Linked DNA regions of Arcticibacter tournemirensis. The protein of the gene in region 1 interacts with the protein of each later gene in a pairwise test. Links are inferred from orthologs where the notes say so. Each region holds a gene or a part of one and is shown in the gene's direction. Other genes may lie near its edges.

Evidence for each region.
Region 2: the proteins of rlmB (region 1) and BDE36_RS22075 interact in binary tests that used the Escherichia coli proteins (3 or more experiments, as listed by UniProt). The link is inferred for Arcticibacter tournemirensis from one-to-one orthologs.
Region 3: the proteins of rlmB (region 1) and tsaE interact in binary tests that used the Escherichia coli proteins (3 or more experiments, as listed by UniProt). The link is inferred for Arcticibacter tournemirensis from one-to-one orthologs.

The regions. Positions count from the first base shown.
Region 1 is NZ_VFPL01000001.1:3,192,630-3,198,186, forward strand. Bases 2,630-5,448 are described here. They hold rlmB (23S rRNA (guanosine(2251)-2'-O)-methyltransferase RlmB), read left to right. Parts: upstream 2,630-3,567; coding sequence 3,568-4,329; downstream 4,330-5,448. Other genes in these bases: dnaB (replicative DNA helicase), read right to left, coding at 2,630-3,310; BDE36_RS13505 (mannose-1-phosphate guanylyltransferase), read right to left, coding at 4,476-5,448. Also shown: BDE36_RS13485 (tetratricopeptide repeat protein), read left to right, coding at 202-534; chrA (chromate efflux transporter), read left to right, coding at 560-1,735; more of dnaB, read right to left, coding at 1,736-2,629; more of BDE36_RS13505, read right to left, coding at 5,449-5,557. UniProt on the Escherichia coli protein: Specifically methylates the ribose of guanosine 2251 in 23S rRNA.
Region 2 is NZ_VFPL01000002.1:111,147-116,843, reverse strand. What follows is about bases 948-3,906. They hold BDE36_RS22075 (NAD(P)H-hydrate dehydratase), read left to right. Parts: upstream 948-1,659; coding sequence 1,660-3,153; downstream 3,154-3,906. Other genes in these bases: lipA (lipoyl synthase), read right to left, coding at 3,174-3,906; BDE36_RS22080 (DUF1570 domain-containing protein), read left to right, coding at 948-1,648. Outside these bases: excinuclease ABC subunit UvrA, read left to right, coding at 1-858; more of BDE36_RS22080, read left to right, coding at 893-947; more of lipA, read right to left, coding at 3,907-4,058; bacillithiol system redox-active protein YtxJ, read right to left, coding at 4,130-4,462; ribH (6,7-dimethyl-8-ribityllumazine synthase), read right to left, coding at 4,758-5,249; BDE36_RS22055 (YfgM family protein), read right to left, coding at 5,343-5,697. UniProt on the Escherichia coli protein: Bifunctional enzyme that catalyzes the epimerization of the S- and R-forms of NAD(P)HX and the dehydration of the S-form of NAD(P)HX at the expense of ADP, which is converted to AMP.
Region 3 is NZ_VFPL01000001.1:541,355-546,801, forward strand. The notes cover bases 1,150-3,858. They hold tsaE (tRNA (adenosine(37)-N6)-threonylcarbamoyltransferase complex ATPase subunit type 1 TsaE), read left to right. Parts: upstream 1,150-2,150; coding sequence 2,151-2,567; downstream 2,568-3,858. Other genes in these bases: porX (T9SS response regulator signal transducer PorX), read left to right, coding at 1,150-2,102; BDE36_RS02340 (alanine dehydrogenase), read left to right, coding at 2,629-3,843. Also shown: BDE36_RS02325 (HD domain-containing protein), read right to left, coding at 1-443; more of porX, read left to right, coding at 549-1,149; BDE36_RS02345 (transglutaminase domain-containing protein), read left to right, coding at 3,860-5,447. UniProt on the Escherichia coli protein: Required for the formation of a threonylcarbamoyl group on adenosine at position 37 (t(6)A37) in tRNAs that read codons beginning with adenine.

The DNA.
Region 1 (5,557 bases):
AAAACCTTACTAATATGTCAGGTATGTTCCAGGATAATCCTGTATCTTGCCGTTATTTGCAAAAGCCCTGCCAGGATATGGCATAGAAAAAGCAATGTTGTACTTTACCATTAGTAAATTTACTTTTGCAGTTGTTCGGAGAATAACATCAACGGATAATTTATTTTTTGCAAATTTAGTTTAAAAAAGCATCTTTTTAAAATGAAGGCAGCTCGTTTACAAAAGCTTTTGGAATTTTCTGAAAAAGAAACATCGGACCCTTTTCTAAAGTATGCACTGGCTACCGAGTATTTAAATCTTGGCGACACAGAATCAGCTCTGAAATATTTTGAAGACCTTGTCTTAAATCATGAAGATTATGTGGGGACTTATTATCATTTGGGTAAGCTATATGAGGGGCTGGAGAGAACCGAAGACGCGCTGAAGACCTATCAGAAAGGAATGGACGTGGCCAGCCGTGCCGGGAACACTCACACCCTATCAGAATTACAGGCAGCGTACAGGTCTGCAAACTTAAACTACGAGGACGACTGATTTGAATGCCAGAAAACTTCTTTTTTTGCGTGACGCCGCATTGTTCACGCTCACCGCATTCGGCGGACCGCAGGCACATATCAGCATTCTTCTGAAAGAATTTGTAAAAAAGAGACAGTATATCAGCGAAAGTGATCTTCTTGAGCTTAATGCATTTACTCAAATACTTCCCGGCCCTTCTTCTACACAGACGATTATAGGTATTGCTTATAAGGTGGGTGGGTTACAGATGGCGTTGCTTACTTTCCTGGTCTGGATCATTCCTTCCGCTACTGCTATGTGTCTTATCGCCCTGGCATATTCTTCTCTTGGCCAGAAGGAAAGGTTTGATCACGTTCTGCAATTTGTTCAGCCTGTTGCCGTTGGCACAGTAGGCTATGCCGCTTTCACTCTGGCCAGATCCGTTTTAAAAACGAGAACAACGATGTGGCTTGCAATAGGAGCGGTTATTGTAACTCTTATACTCAAAAATGCATTTGTGTTTCCTATACTTATACTCATTGGAGGAATCATTTCTTCAGCTCTGGAAACCACTGCAGAGGAAAATGCGCTGAGGGTAAAGTTATTTGCTGGGATTAACAGAAATAAAGTACTCTATTTCCTTGGTGTTCTGCTGGTATTTGCGATTCTCGGTGCAATTATAAATCAAACCTCGCCGTTCAGTTTACCTATTCGTCTTTTCGAAAATTTCTACCGTAACGGAATTATTATTTTTGGTGGGGGACAGGTGTTGGTACCGCTGATGTTTACCGAATTTGTCGAGATGAAACATTATCTTTCGTCAGAGCAGTTTATCACAGGGTATGCTTTTCAGCAAATCGTACCGGGGCCGACCTTTTCGTTTTCATCATTCTTAGGAGCAATGGCAATGAAAAATTCAGGCAGTGGAATAGGGGGGCAAGTTGTAGGCAGCATTGTAGCAACCCTCGGAATTAACTTACCTGGAGCGATCCTTGTATTATTTTTTGTTCCTTTTTGGAGTGACCTGAAAAAGATCACCAGAATAAAGAATTCTTTGTCGGGAATTAATGCTGTTGCTGTAGGCTTTATTATAGCGGCCTTTATATTCCTAATGAAACCGATAGGAGTGAGCTTCCTGTCTATGGGACTGGTGATCTCAACTTTTCTTATTCTATATCTAACCAACATCAGGACACCCTTTCTGATTATAGCAGGTGTTCTGATGGGTTTGCTGGTCTAGCTAGAATGGAGGTTCTTCATCTATATCATCCATCCTGGAGGGGCGGATGATAAAGTTGCCTGGTTTATCGAAATCGGATGAAGGCGCCATGCCGGCAAAAGGATCGGAACCTCCAGATAAAGCAGCTGAAGCTGAAAAGTCTTCTTCCAGGTCGGCGAACTTAACGTATTTACCAACGAAGCGTAAAGGAACGGTTCCGGTTTCGCCATTACGGTGTTTCGCAATGATTACTTCACCTACACCAATAGTCGATCGGCCCTCTTCATCCTCTGTTAATCCATAATATTCAGGGCGATAAAGGAACAATACCATATCGGCGTCCTGCTCAATGGATCCTGATTCACGTAAGTCTGACAACATTGGCTTTTTGCTTGCGCCAGGGCGGCTTTCTACTGCACGACTCAGCTGCGACAGCGCTATCACAGGAACATTCAGCTCCTTTGCCACAGACTTTAAAGCTCTTGATATACTACCAATCTCCTGTTCACGGTTTCCGCCGCCTTTTCCTTCGCCTTTACCATGCATCAGCTGCAAATAATCGACGATGATCATCTGAATATCGTATTGAGCTTTTAACCGCCGGCATTTTGCTCTGAACTCAAAAATATTGAGAGCGGGGGTATCGTCGATGAAGAGGGGGGCTTCGGTAAGCGTGCCGATCTTCGAATGAAGCTGCTGCCATTCCCACTCAGCAAGACTGCCTTTACGCAGTTTTTCCTGCTCAATTTCTGCTTCGCCCGAGATCAAACGATTAACGAGCTGAACGGATGACATTTCCAGAGAGAATACAACTACCGGCTTGCCAAATTGTACAGCCGCATTACGGGCACAACTTAAAACGAAGGCCGTCTTACCCATTGCCGGACGTGCTGCTATAATGACAAGATCGGAAGGCTGCCATCCTGAAGTCATCCTGTCAAGTGCGGTAAAGCCCGAAGGAACACCCGTTAACCCGTCAACTTTATCACGAAGCTTTTCGAGTGATTCGAGTGATTCACGCACGATGTCGTCCATTTTTCTCGTATCCCGTCTGAGGTTGTTCTGGGCTATATCGAACAGATTCTTTTCTGCGAGATCAAGAAGGTCGAAAATATCGGTAGTATCCTCATAAGCGTTGCTAATGATATCCGTAGAGATACGTATCAACTCACGCTGGATATATTTCTGAGAAACAATGCGGGCGTGAAATTCTATATTGGCAGCAGATACCACACGGTTGGTAAGCTCTGTAATGTAATAGGCGCCGCCGATCATTTCAAGATCACCTTGCTGCCGCAGTTGAGCTGTAACTGTAAGAATATCGACTGGTGATGACTTCTGAAATAAGGCATGTATAGCCTCAAATATTTTCTGATGACTTTCTTTGTAAAAAACTTCCGGCTTAAGAATATCTATTACGGCAGAAAGGGCATCTTTTTCAAGCATTAATGCACCAAGCACCGCTTCTTCGAGGTCTACAGCCTGGGGAGGAAGTTTTCCGAGGCCACTGACCAAATTGTTTAATTTGGTACGCCGCTCCGAAAAGGGCATAATTTTTCCTGAATAGTTGCCTTGATTTTCCTTTTCTAAACTCATCGTTGCAAAAGTACACAATAAGCTTGTTTTGTTTGTACACAAGGGCAGTTTTACACTTACTTATTTTTGTTAAAAAACCGCCTTTTCTATTCACAATTGAATGTGGAAAATATGTTAATAGTCCAGAAGATGAGGCTCTCAGCCTTATTTAGTTTATGTTAATAACTTTTGATTTTGTTAGAAACGAAATAAAAGCGACCGGGAAAAGCCTATTTCTGATTAAAATATCAGTACTTTGCATGCTAAAATTTTTATTAATGAACACTAACCCGGATAAGCCAGCGCAGGAAAACAACCAAATGGTGTTTGGAATCCGCGCGGTAATTGAGGCCGTAAAAAGCGGGAAAGATATTGAGTCAGTTTACGTGCAGAGAGGCCTTACAGGAGGCCTGTATCTTGAGCTGAAGGCTGTTCTGAAAGAACATCAGCTCGTCTTTCAGTCGGTTCCCATAGAGAAGCTTAACCGCATTACCCGTAAGAACCACCAGGGGGTTATAGGTATCATATCTCCGGTAACCTATCAGAACATTGAAAATATAATTCAGGAAGTGTATGAGCGGGGAGAAGTTCCCCTGATACTGCTGCTGGATGGCATTACCGACGTTCGTAATCTAGGCGCTATTGCAAGAACGGCAGAATGTGCCGGCGTTCATGCTCTTGTTGTTCCTGCAAAGGGTTCAGCCCAGATCAATTCAGACGCTATCAAAACGTCAGCAGGAGCGCTTTTTAAAATCCCGGTGTGCCGTCACGACAGTCTGCTAAAAGTATGCCGTTACCTTCGCGAGTCAGGCTTACAAATAGTGGCATGCACCGAAAAGACGAACGACTATCTTTATACTGTTAACTACACGGTTCCTACGGTTGTTGTTATGGGATCTGAGGAAAGCGGTATTTCATCAGAAATAATACGTACAGCTGATCATCTTGCAAAAATTCCAATGCACGGCGAAATAGCGTCACTCAACGTTTCAGTTTCTGCGGGAATCATTTTGTATGAGGTGGTCAGACAGAGAATGTGATTGCAGGTTGTGGGTTGTGGGTTGCAGGGATATCAATTAAAGAGCGGGGATATGGAGAAAGCCTGTAACAGGCTTTTTAAGTTTCCTGCATCGCAACCTCAACATTCAACTCACAACCCACAACCCACAACATACACCTCATAACTCTAAATGTATTCCGTGCCAAATTTCGATTTTACGTCTGAGACGATCTCTTTAACTCTTTGTTCCTGACTTTTGTGGCAGATCATTAAGGTATTATTTGCTTCCACAACGATGTAGTCATCCAGGCCTTGTAATACTACCAGTTTATCAGGCGGTACATTAACAATACAATTTGACGAATCGTACATCATGACTTTTTTCGAATGCTGTACAGCATTTCCGAGGTAATCTTTCTCTGAAAGTTCGTAAACAGAAGCCCAGGTACCGAGGTCGGACCAGCCGAAGTCTGTTGGCAAAACGTAAACATTTGACGCTTTCTCCATAATGCCATAGTCAATAGAGATATTGGTACATTGATAATACGCATTTTGAATAAAAGGCTGCTCGGCAGGAGTATTGAAGTTTTTGTCGCCTTCTTTGAATATCTCATTCATTTCATGAAGGTGCTGATCAAAAGCATTCAGTATGGAGGAAACAGACCATACGAAGATGCCCGCATTCCATAAGAACTCTCCGCTATGCACAAAAGTATTGGCCAGTTCAGCATTCGGTTTTTCGGTAAAGGTTTTCACCTTGTAAAGGTTTCCCTCCAGGGTGTGCTGGGTAAATTGAATGTAACCATAGCCAGTATCAGGTCTCGACGGTTTAATTCCGAGGGTTATCAGGCAATTATTTCGCGATGCAGCATCAAGAGAGAAATTAATATCCTTGACAAATTCCTCTGTATCCAGTATAAGGTGATCTGCGGGAGATACAACGATAGAAGCTTCGGGATTCAGCATCGCGATTTTATGACAAGCATAGGCGATGCAAGGAGCCGTATTGCGCATTACCGGTTCCCCGAGTATCTGGTCGGCAGCCAATTGAGGCAATTGCTCTGCTACCAGCGACTTATAATTGTCGTTGGTGACGATATATATATTTCCGGCAGGGACGATTTTTAAGAAGCGCTCATACGTTTGTTGAATCAGGGTTTTTCCGGTACCAAGGATATCAATAAATTGTTTAGGATGAGCAGTACGGCTAATGGGCCAGAAACGGCTTCCTATGCCCCCTGCCATAATAACAGCATAAAAGTTCTTCA
Region 2 (5,697 bases), on another replicon or contig:
ATTCTTAATCACCATTTCTTCAGGGCAAAGAAACATCCACTGCCTTATAAGAAGATCGAAGGCCTCGAGCATATAGATAAGGTAATTGAGATAGATCAGGCCCCTATAGGCCGTACTCCCAGATCGAATCCTTCCACTTACACAGGAGTGTTTTCTGATATAAGAAATCTTTTTGTGCAGCTGCCGGAGGCTAAGATCAGGGGCTATAAACCAGGCCGTTTTTCATTTAATGTAAAAGGAGGAAGGTGCGAAACATGCCAGGGCGCGGGAATGAAAGTAATTGAAATGAACTTTCTGCCCGACGTACAAGTGCCTTGTGAAGAATGTCAGGGAAGGCGTTATAACCGGGAAACACTCGAAGTGAGATATCGTGGAAAATCGATCAGCGACGTTTTAGACATGAGCATAGAGGAGGCTGTTAGTTTCTTCGAACCGATTCCATCTATTTACCGGAAAATTAATACCTTGTATGAGGTAGGCCTGGGCTACATCAAGCTCGGTCAGTCGTCAACCACTCTATCAGGAGGAGAGGCACAACGTGTAAAACTTGCTACTGAGTTATCCAAGAAGGATACAGGAAAAACATTTTATATCCTCGATGAGCCTACGACAGGACTTCATTTTGAAGATATCAACGTATTGCTTGGAGTGCTCAATCGTCTCGTTGACCACGGTAACACCGTGCTGGTGATAGAACACAATATTGATGTGGTAAAAGTAGCCGACTGGGTAATAGACCTGGGGCCCGAGGGTGGTGCCGGTGGTGGCCAGATACTTTTCTCGGGTACTCCTGAGAATTTACTCAAAGAGGAAAAGAGCCATACTGCCAGGTTTTTGAAACTTGAAATGGAACGTTAAAGATGTTGGCTGTCGTTTCAGCCTTTTATATATAATGAAATCTAAACTCCTGTTGTCGGTGTTATTTCTGCTGTTGGCTCAAAAAGCTCTACCGCAGAAGCTCCTTATTAACGAAATCGGCTTTAAACTGACAGAACAGGAGAGAGAGAATATTCAGCTTCTGTCAGAATACGAGTCGCAGATCTACAACGGCCTGTTTGATACCCGGAGAAACGACAGTCTGCTGATCACCATTAACCTGTATAAGAACTTTGGGGATTACAAAAAAGCCAGTCTTGCAGCCGCATCAGACGTGGTCTCCAAAACCGGCTTTTATTCTCCACGTTTAAAACAGATTTTTGTCTACCGTACTAACGACTTTATAAGAACTCTCGTCCACGAGATGAGCCATAGTTTTATGCATCATAATATAGGAGGCATACCCCGTTGGTTTAACGAAGGGCTGGCGGTATTTTTTGAGTCGATGGCCGTGGCATACGGACAGGTGTCTGTGGCTGTTCAGACAGCGAGGATTTCAGCTGTTAAACGCGAGATCCAGGGCGGAGATGTGAACCTAACTGAATTCCTTCAACTTGACGACGAGGCCTGGATGAATAGTAAATCAAAGCTGGATTATATGTATAATGTATCATATAGTATTGTTTATTTTATGGCTAAGTCTACTCCTGCGTTCACTAAGAAATTGCTTCTGAAATTAAAGGAGGGCAAGAGTTCCATTGATGCGATCGAATCCCTTTCCGACGGGGGATTTGATTTATTTGAGAGGAGATACCAGCATTTCTACAGATAATAGAAAGGCCTATGTTAAAGCTATTGACATCATCGCAAATAAGGGAGGCAGATGCTTACACCATTGCTAACAAACCAATTCAGTCTTTGGACTTGATGGAAAATGCTTCCCGTGCGTTCGTTGAATTGTTTATGGAAGATTTCTCAGACCGGACGCTGTCCATTTCGGTCTATTGTGGCACCGGCAACAACGGAGGCGACGGTCTGGCGATCGCGCGGATACTCCATAAGGAAGGATACGAACGAATTAAAGTAATCATAGCCCGTTTTTCGGAAAAGAGCAGCCTTGATTTTAATATTAATCTCGATCGACTTAAATCTCTTGACCTGGAAGTTAAAGAGATTTACAGGGCTGCGGATGCCGGTCCGGAGAATGCGGATATTATCATTGATGCTTTGTTAGGTTCGGGACTTAATAAGCCGCTTGATGGGGAATGGAAAGATTTGGTACTGTGGCTGAATACATTAGATGGAGCTAAGGTAGCTGTGGACATCCCAAGCGGATTTAAAGCGGAAGGAGCTGTGGGAAGGACTGACGCGGTATTTCGGGCCGACCTGGCCATAACTTTTCAACGGGCCAGGCTTAACTTTCTTCTGCCCGATTCATCACCATATCTTAAATATTTTGAAGTTGCGGATATCGGTCTTGACGAGGCCTTTATGCAGGACGGGGAGGGACCATATTATCTCCTGTCGGAAGATGATATCCGGGATCGGCTAAGAGCGCGGTTGCCTTTTAGTCACAAAGGCTCCTATGGGCACGCTTTGCTGGTCGCCGGAGCTCCGGAAACAATGGGAGCGGCCCTGCTGTGCTCCAAAGCCTGTTTGTATACCGGCGCCGGCTTAACTTCTGCCTGTATACCGGCCGAAGGACTTAATGCTTTAAATGCGGCTATGCCTGAAGTAATGGCAGTAGTGAGAGAAGGAAACCGGCTTCCGGCAAGCCTGCAGTGGGGTAAGTATCAGTCTGCAGGTATAGGGCCCGGACTGGGAACTGGCGACAAAAGTCTGCACGTATTGAAAGATACCTTAAAAAACTTCGCCAAGCCGATTGTGATTGATGCAGATGGGCTCAACCTTATATCATCTAATTATGAATTAATGCAGCTCGTACCCGAGTTCTCGGTGCTGACACCTCATGTCAAGGAGTTCGACAGGCTTTTTGGTGAACATACAAGCTGGTGGGAACGACTGGAAACGGGAATAGACCGGGCAGTTACCCTTGGCTGTACCATTGTACTGAAAAATCGCTATACCATTATCTTCACCCCTGAAGGACGGTGTTTGTTTAACCCCACCGGTACACCTGCCATGGCAACAGGAGGGATGGGAGATGTGTTGACAGGAATGATCGTTTCGTTTGTTGCGCAAGGGTACACACCCGAGGACGCAGCAATCATGGGGGTATATCTTCACGGTATCGCTGGAGAAAGTGTGCAAGGATACGTGGTCCCTCCATCCCGCCTGATAGAAGCGCTTCCCGAAGTAATTCTCAGGTATTTATAGTCAACGGCGAATTACTGCGCTTACCTTATCTGATCAAACAGATGTTTTTCGGCATGGTAGGAAGAACGTACCAATGGTCCGCTTTCTACATACCTGAAACCCATATCCAGGCCTATCTCTTTATATTTTGCAAACTGATCGGGGTGGATCCAGTCTAACACCGGGTGATGGTTTTTTGTCGGCTGGAGATATTGCCCCAGCGTAAGTATATGCACACCAGCATCAGCAACATCCTGCATGGTTTCAATAACGTCGGCTTCTGTTTCCCCTAAACCAAGCATAATGCCCGACTTGGTTCTCAACCCAAACTCCGAAATGCGCTTCAGGGCCTCAAGGCTTCTTTCGTATTTTGCCTGGATACGCACCTGTCGGGTAAGTCTTTTAACAGTTTCAATATTGTGGGATATCACCTCAGGACTCTCTTCGCACACGCGGTAAAGATTTTCCCAAATACCCCTGAAATCGGGTATCAGGGTTTCCATTGTGGTCTGGGGACTTTCACGTCTGATCGCTTTGATCGTTTCGGCCCATATGATGGAGCCGCCGTCTTTAAGGTCGTCACGGTCAACCGATGTGATAACGGCATGTTTAACGTTCATGAGCTTGATTGAGTTAGCCACTCTGTTCGGCTCGTCAAGATCCACTGCATGAGGCCTCCCCGTAGCTACGGCACAAAAAGAACAGGACCGGGTGCAGATATTCCCCAGGATCATAAAAGTAGCAGTACCAGCACCCCAGCACTCTCCCATATTCGGGCAGTTACCACTTTCACAGATCGTATGAAGCTTATGAGTATCAACTAATCCCCTTACATTTGCATATTCTTTTCCTACAGGTAGCTTTACCCGTAACCAGTTAGGCCTTCTTTGAGTTTCACTGGCTGGAATTACCGGCAATTCAATCATAGAACAAAGGTAGCTATTTAGTTGCGGGAAACCCGCTGTCTCCCGGTGGAATTTGACATTGTGCTTATGATTTAAAACCTCATCTGTGCGGAGGCCTCGTCTGCTGATACTTCTCCATGCGATGTATGGTAAATACATTCGCCATCTCTGATTAACAGTAATTGAGGAGATTCGTGATGAACCTGGAATAGCTGTACAATGGCAGCTGAAATATCACGATGGTTTAGAAGGTCTAAAAAATAGACTGGCGTTTCAGATGGCAGAGATGCCCATTCTGATTCAAACTTTCTTTTTGCCATCATGCTAATAGCACAACGGGTGCTATGCTTAAATAATATACTATACCCTGTTGCATCCTTAATTTCCTGCAACTGGTCTATTCTTTCCAACGGTATCCAATTCATAGTATCAGTTTTTTAATGTATCCTAAGAGGTTCAAAAAGTAATTGAATTGGCGGATTAGCCCCTTTTTGACCTGGGATAAGAATTATAGGCAGGGCATACTTTAGAGGAACATGACCCTAATAGTATTGCTACAAACATCAGCAGGAGTAAACCTGCAGTAAATTTCTTCATCTTAACAATTGTTAAATTCTAATTGTGCACTATTCCCTTTTACGGAAAAAGGCACCCATAAAGTTTCGAAAAGTAAAGGTATTAAAAATTTCTAATACAACCATTTAAGAGTATAAATGGTTTTTAGCAGAGGGAGCGTTGAAGATCAGCCATTAAAATAGCTGTGGCCGCCGCTTCTTCCCCTTTATTGCCATGTTTTCCCCCTGCTCTTTCCAAAGCCTGCTCCTGGTTATTTGTAGTGAGAACTCCAAATATTGCGGGAATATTATATTTAAGGCCAACATTGGTGATGCCGTGAGCAACTGCGCTGCAAATATACTCAAAGTGGGGGGTATCGCCTTTAATGACACAACCAAGGCAAATTACGGCGTCTACCTTTTTATTATTCAGTATCATGTCTGCGCCCGAAGTTAACTCGAAACTTCCGGGAACCGTTACTGAAATGATATTTTCTGGAGAGGCACCCTGTTTAACCAGAAGCTCATAGGCACCCTGGTATAATGCTCCTGTGATGTCTGCGTTCCATTGAGCTGTAACAATAGCAAATCTATAGGGACTAGCAGAAGGAATGGTTGTATGCGAAAAATCGGAAAGGCTCTTAAGTTGAGTGGCCATTGCGTTGTATGTTGTGCATTGCTGGTTGCAGGTAACGAGTTGTAAGTTGTGGGTAACAGTCACACAACATACAACCCGCAACTTACAACTTCTTTATTTCCTTGCTTCGGCTCTGGCAATATAAGCATCTACCACAGCAGCTTCGTAGCTTGTAGGATAGCTTTCTTTGATCTTGTTATATGCCTTAGCAGCCGATTCGTAATCTTTTTGCTCTTCGTAAACTAATCCCATTTTTTTAAGGAAAAGAGGAGCAGTAAAAGAGTTATCCGATTTATCAGCCGCTTTTTTATAATAAGTGATCGCCTGATCGTAATCTTTTAATTCGGTATAAGCATCTCCCAGCATACCTAAAACAAGAGGATCGATAACCGGACTGCCCGTACTGCTATAAGTTCCCAATGCATCAATTGCTTTTTGATACTGACCTTTTTGCAGATATAAACCGCCC
Region 3 (5,447 bases), 2.7 Mb from region 1 along the record:
GGCTTATAATAGCGGTTGTTGAAGATCTGCATCGCCAGTTCAAGCCTGTTTCCGAACTGCCTGTTCAGATTGTTCATCAGAAGAGATGAAATATGCTCATGAGATATGCCTTCTACAATAGTATGCTCCAATGCATGAGAGAATGGCCCGTGACCAATATCATGCAGCAGGATAGCTACATTTACAGCCTCTTCTTCTTCCTCAGTAATGATCAAACCTTTTCCTCTGAGGGTTTCTATTGCCATTCCCATCAGGTGCATTGCTCCGATAGCATGGTGAAACCTTGTATGAATAGCCCCTGGATAAACAAGGTATGCCATCCCCATTTGCTTTATATTTCGAAGCCGCTGAAAGTAGGGGTGCTCAATTAAGTCGAAAATGAGCCCTGCCGGAATTGTTATAAAACCGTAAACAGGATCGTTGATTATTTTTTTCTTGTTCAAGATAAATGTTCCCGTCGCAAAAATTGTTAAATTTCCCGAATACAAAAAACGCGTTTTTGCGTTATTATAGATTAGCAATATAAAATCATAAAAATACGACAAAAGATGCAAGGAACCTCAATACTTTGGGCTGACGATGAAATTGATTTCTTAAAACCTCATATCATGTTTCTTACTGAAAAGGGATATGTCGTTAAAACAGTCACAAACGGGAATGATGCTCTCGATGCTTTCAGGAGCGGATACTTCGATATTGTATTCCTTGATGAGAATATGCCGGGCCTCACGGGACTCGAAACTCTTGCTGAAATAAAAAATATAAATCCCGATGTTCCGATTGTTCTGATCACTAAGAATGAAGAGGAACACTTGATGGAAGATGCTATCGGGTCGAAAATTGATGATTACCTGATAAAGCCGGTTAATCCGAAGCAGATCCAGCTTACCATTAAAAAGCTCACTGAAAATAAAAGACTTGTTAGTGAGAAGACATCCATGGCCTACCAGCAGGACTTCAGAAACCTTGGTATGACACTGAACGAGAATCTTAGCTTTGCTGAATGGACGGACGTTTATAAGAAACTGATCTTTTGGGAGCTGTCGCTTGAAAAACTCGAGGATGCCGGAATGCACGAGATATTAACCATGCAAAAGGCAGAGGCGAATGTACAATTCAGTAAGTTTATTGAAAAAAAATACCTTGGATGGCTTAAGGATCCTGAATCGGGACCGGTAATGTCGCATCAGGTATTACGGAAAAAGCTTTTTCCTTCTCTCGAAGCTGCTAAACCGACATTCTTTATCCTTATTGATAACTTGCGTTATGATCAATGGAAGATTATAAACTCTGTACTTACTGAGAGCTTCAGAGTAGACGAGGAAGATACTTATTACAGCATTTTACCCACCGCCACTCAATATGCACGTAACGCTATTTTTTCGGGGTTGCTGCCGATTGATATGGAAAAGCGCTATCCATCCATGTGGCAGAATGATGAAGACGAAGGTGGTAAAAATCTTTTTGAAGAACAGTTCCTCGCTGATCATATCCAACGTGTTTTGCGACGCGACGTCAAGCACTCGTATAATAAAATACTTACGTTTGAGCAGGGTAAAGAACTTTCAGAGAATTTCAATAACCTGATGGGCAACGAGCTGAACGTTATTGTCTATAACTTTGTTGATATGCTTTCGCATGCCCGTACTGATATGGCAATGATCAGAGAGCTGGCAAATGATGAGGCTGCATATCGTTCACTAACTCTCTCGTGGTTTATACATTCGCCACTTCTTGACCTTTTAAAGAAACTGTCGCAGAAAAATATAAAACTTGTTATTACCACAGATCATGGTACTATCAGGGTTAAACATCCAAGTAAAGTGATAGGCGACCGGAATACAAACACCAATCTGAGATACAAGCAAGGCAAAAACCTTAATTTTTCTGCAAAAGAAGTTTTTCATGTCAAAAATCCGTATGAAGCGTTCTTGCCTAAGCTCCACGTTAGCTCAAGTTTCATTTTCGCAAAAGAAGACAGTTATTTTGTGTACCCCAATAACTACAATCATTTCGTGAATTACTATAATGAAACTTTTCAGCACGGAGGGATCTCACTTGAGGAAATAATTGTTCCGTATGTTTCCTATAGTCCGAGGTAAAAAAGACGTAGATGTTCAACATCTGAAATCTCTAACTTATCTTCGTACATGGAATCAAAAGTTTCAGATATAACAGAGCTGTCACGGGTAGCAGACGAATTGCTGTCATTTGCCGGTAATGAGAAGATCTTTCTCCTTTATGGCGATATGGGTGCGGGAAAAACAACTTTTATCAAGACCGTTTGTGCGCAACTAGGAGTTCAGGACATGGTCTCAAGCCCTACTTTTTCAATTGTAAATGAATATAAAGCCACCGGGGGGATGGTATTTCACTTTGATTTTTACAGACTAAAAGATGAAACGGAGGCTCTCGATCTAGGGTACGAAGATTATTTTTATTCAGGAAATTATTGTTTTATTGAATGGCCTGAAAAGATACCTCATCTTATTCCTGAGCATTTTATTAAAGTTAGTATTATTGCTGAAGATGGCGACACCAGACATATTATTGCTTCCAGACAATAGATAAAATTTTTAAAGATATTAAACTGAATTTCGTAAATTCAGCCCAATTTGACCTGATCTGATGATAAATGAACTATCTGACATTGCGAGGCAAGCTATGATTCAACCTCAGGAAGCAATGATGGAGACTAAAAGCCGGAAAAACAGTATCTTCATTGGTATTCCCAAAGAGTCCTCCTTCCAGGAAAACCGTATAGCCTTAACGCCGCTTTCTGTTGCCCTTTTAGTAAACAACGGGCACCAGGTAGTGATCGAGAGCGGCGCCGGTGCTGGTGCTAATTTTTCAGATCAGGATTACAGCGAGCAGGGCGGGAGAATTACCTATGACAAGAAAGAAATATTCAAGTCGGATATTATCGTAAAAATCGGTCCGCCCACCCAGGAGGAAATAGCGATGATGAAACCTTATCAGGTTTTGTTTTCCACTCTTCAGATGGGCTCTCTCAAGGCAGAAAGCCTTGAGGCAATGATGAAGAAAAAGATCACTGCACTCTCGTACGAGTATTTGAGAGATGAAGGTGGTTCCCTCAGCGTTATTCGCTCTATGAGTGAGATTGTAGGAGCAACGTCAATTCTGATCGCTGCTGAATATTTAAGTAATGTTTTTGACGGCAAAGGTTTGATGTTAGGAGGTATCACAGGCGTTCCTCCCACAGAAATCGTTATCCTTGGAGGCGGCACGGTAGCTGAATATGCTGCCCGCACAGCAATTTCCCTGGGTGCGGAGGTGAAGGTGTTCGATAGTTCGATATATCGTCTCAGAAGGCTTCAGAACAATATCGGGAACCGTGTATTTACATCGGTTATCCAACCAATCGTATTAAATAAAGCGATTACCACCTGCGATGTGGTAATCGGCGCCATCCGCTCGGAACATGGACGGAGTCCCTGCATCGTGTCAGAGGAAACCGTAAGCCGGATGAAACCAAATTCCGTGATTATAGACGTAAGCATCGATCAGGGAGGTTGTTTCGAAACTTCCAGGATAACCAATCATACTCATCCAGTATTCAGAAAATATGACGTTATTCATTATTGCGTACCAAATATCGCCTCACGGGTAGCCCGTACAGCGACTTATGCGCTGACGAACATATTCGCACCAATTCTGATGGATATCGGCGAAATGGGAGGTATAATGAATGTCATCTGGGAGAAGCCCGGAGTCAGAAATGCGACCTATCTTTATCAGGGACACCTTACTAATAAAGATCTGGCCGAAAGATTTAATATTCCTCCGAAAGATCTTGAGCTGCTTATAATATCACACCGTTAACAACCTTTATTACATAATGAAATCCTTTATTGCGTACCTAAGCCTCTTATTAATCGTAATAACTGGCACCGTAAATGCACAAAATCATCTGGCCGAAGGCTGGAAGTCCTTCTTAGTGAATGACCGTCAGCTTGCCAAGACAGAGTTTACAGAAGCTCTCAAAAGTTCCGAACAACGGAAAGAGGCTTTGCTTGGTTTAACGCTGCTCTGTATGAATGATACCTATCTCGGGCAGCCATTTACTTATTTTAAGCAGTTCTGCAGCGAAGAGAAAGAGCCGGCGCCCTATATTCATGCGTTGTGGTTTTCCGGCATTCTTAATAGCAACGATCCGGCTGTCCAACTGGAAAGTATAAAGTTCGTGCAGGAACTGGCGGGCAGCAATGATGTAACGCTGGGAACACTCAGGGCAATGGCTAATTCGAGACTGGGTAAATTTTATACAGATAAAAAGAAGTTTATTGAAGCGGAAAAGGCGTTTGCTAAAATCGGTGCATTAGACGAATGGGCCATAGCAGGCGAATTCGAGAATATCTCTGCGAGTGGTTTTGATAAGTCGTACGAAACGTTAAAGCTGCCTGCAGCAGATGCTCTTTTTGTGAATAAATATGGAGCTAAAGTGAAGTGGTTCACTCCTCCTTTCAAACGGAAAGACAAGTGGTTCGACTTCACCTATTACTTTAATTATGAAAATTCGGTAGTCTTTGCCCAGTGCTTTGTAAATAGCCCCCGCCGTCAGGAAGTTCAGCTCAGAGCGGGAGTTTCTGGTTCAATGAAAATCTGGCTGAATGATCAGCTTGTTGTTTCAGAGTCGGAGGAAAGAAATAACGACCTTGACAATTACAATCAGAAAGTAGAGCTAAATGAAGGGTATAACCGGGTATTGGTACAGGTGGGGGAGAGCTATGCCGGGAGATCTAATTTCCTTATTCGATTTACAGATGATAATGGAAATGCCGTTACCGGGCTGAATTCAGTAGCGTCTGTTCAGGCTTATAAACCAGCTGCCCCTTACAAGGGAGAAAAGATTGGTGCATGTTACGAAAATTTCTTCGAAGACAAAGTTAAATCTCTTCCTGGCAACGCACTAAATCAGATCCTGCTTGCAAATATTTATCTTCAAAACGACCGGCTCTTTGAAGCACGGCATGTTATCGATCAGTTAAAGAGCACTTATCCTAAAAGCACATATGTCAATTCATTACTGCTCCAATTATTCACCAAAACCAACAACCGGACAGGATTAGAGAGCACGCAGGAAGCTATAAAAATGGATGATCCAGGACATCCCTGGGCGATTAATTTCTTCTATAACAGTGCGATTGAAAAAGAGGACATCAAGGGGGCTTCTGAATACGCTGACAAATACGAAGCGCTCTTTGGTAAGGAGGATGAAGAGGTGTTGTTAAAAAGGATTAATCTGGCCGGGAAGAATAAAAACCAGGTAGAGATGATCAGGCTTGCCGAGCTTGCCTACACTAAACACCCTCAAAACCGTTCGTTTGTTGAATTTAAATATCTCATTGAAAATAACCTTAGGAAGAACTCCAAAGCAGCAATAGCTGTGTTAAAGGAGTATCTTCAGGATAACGATGATTATGTGA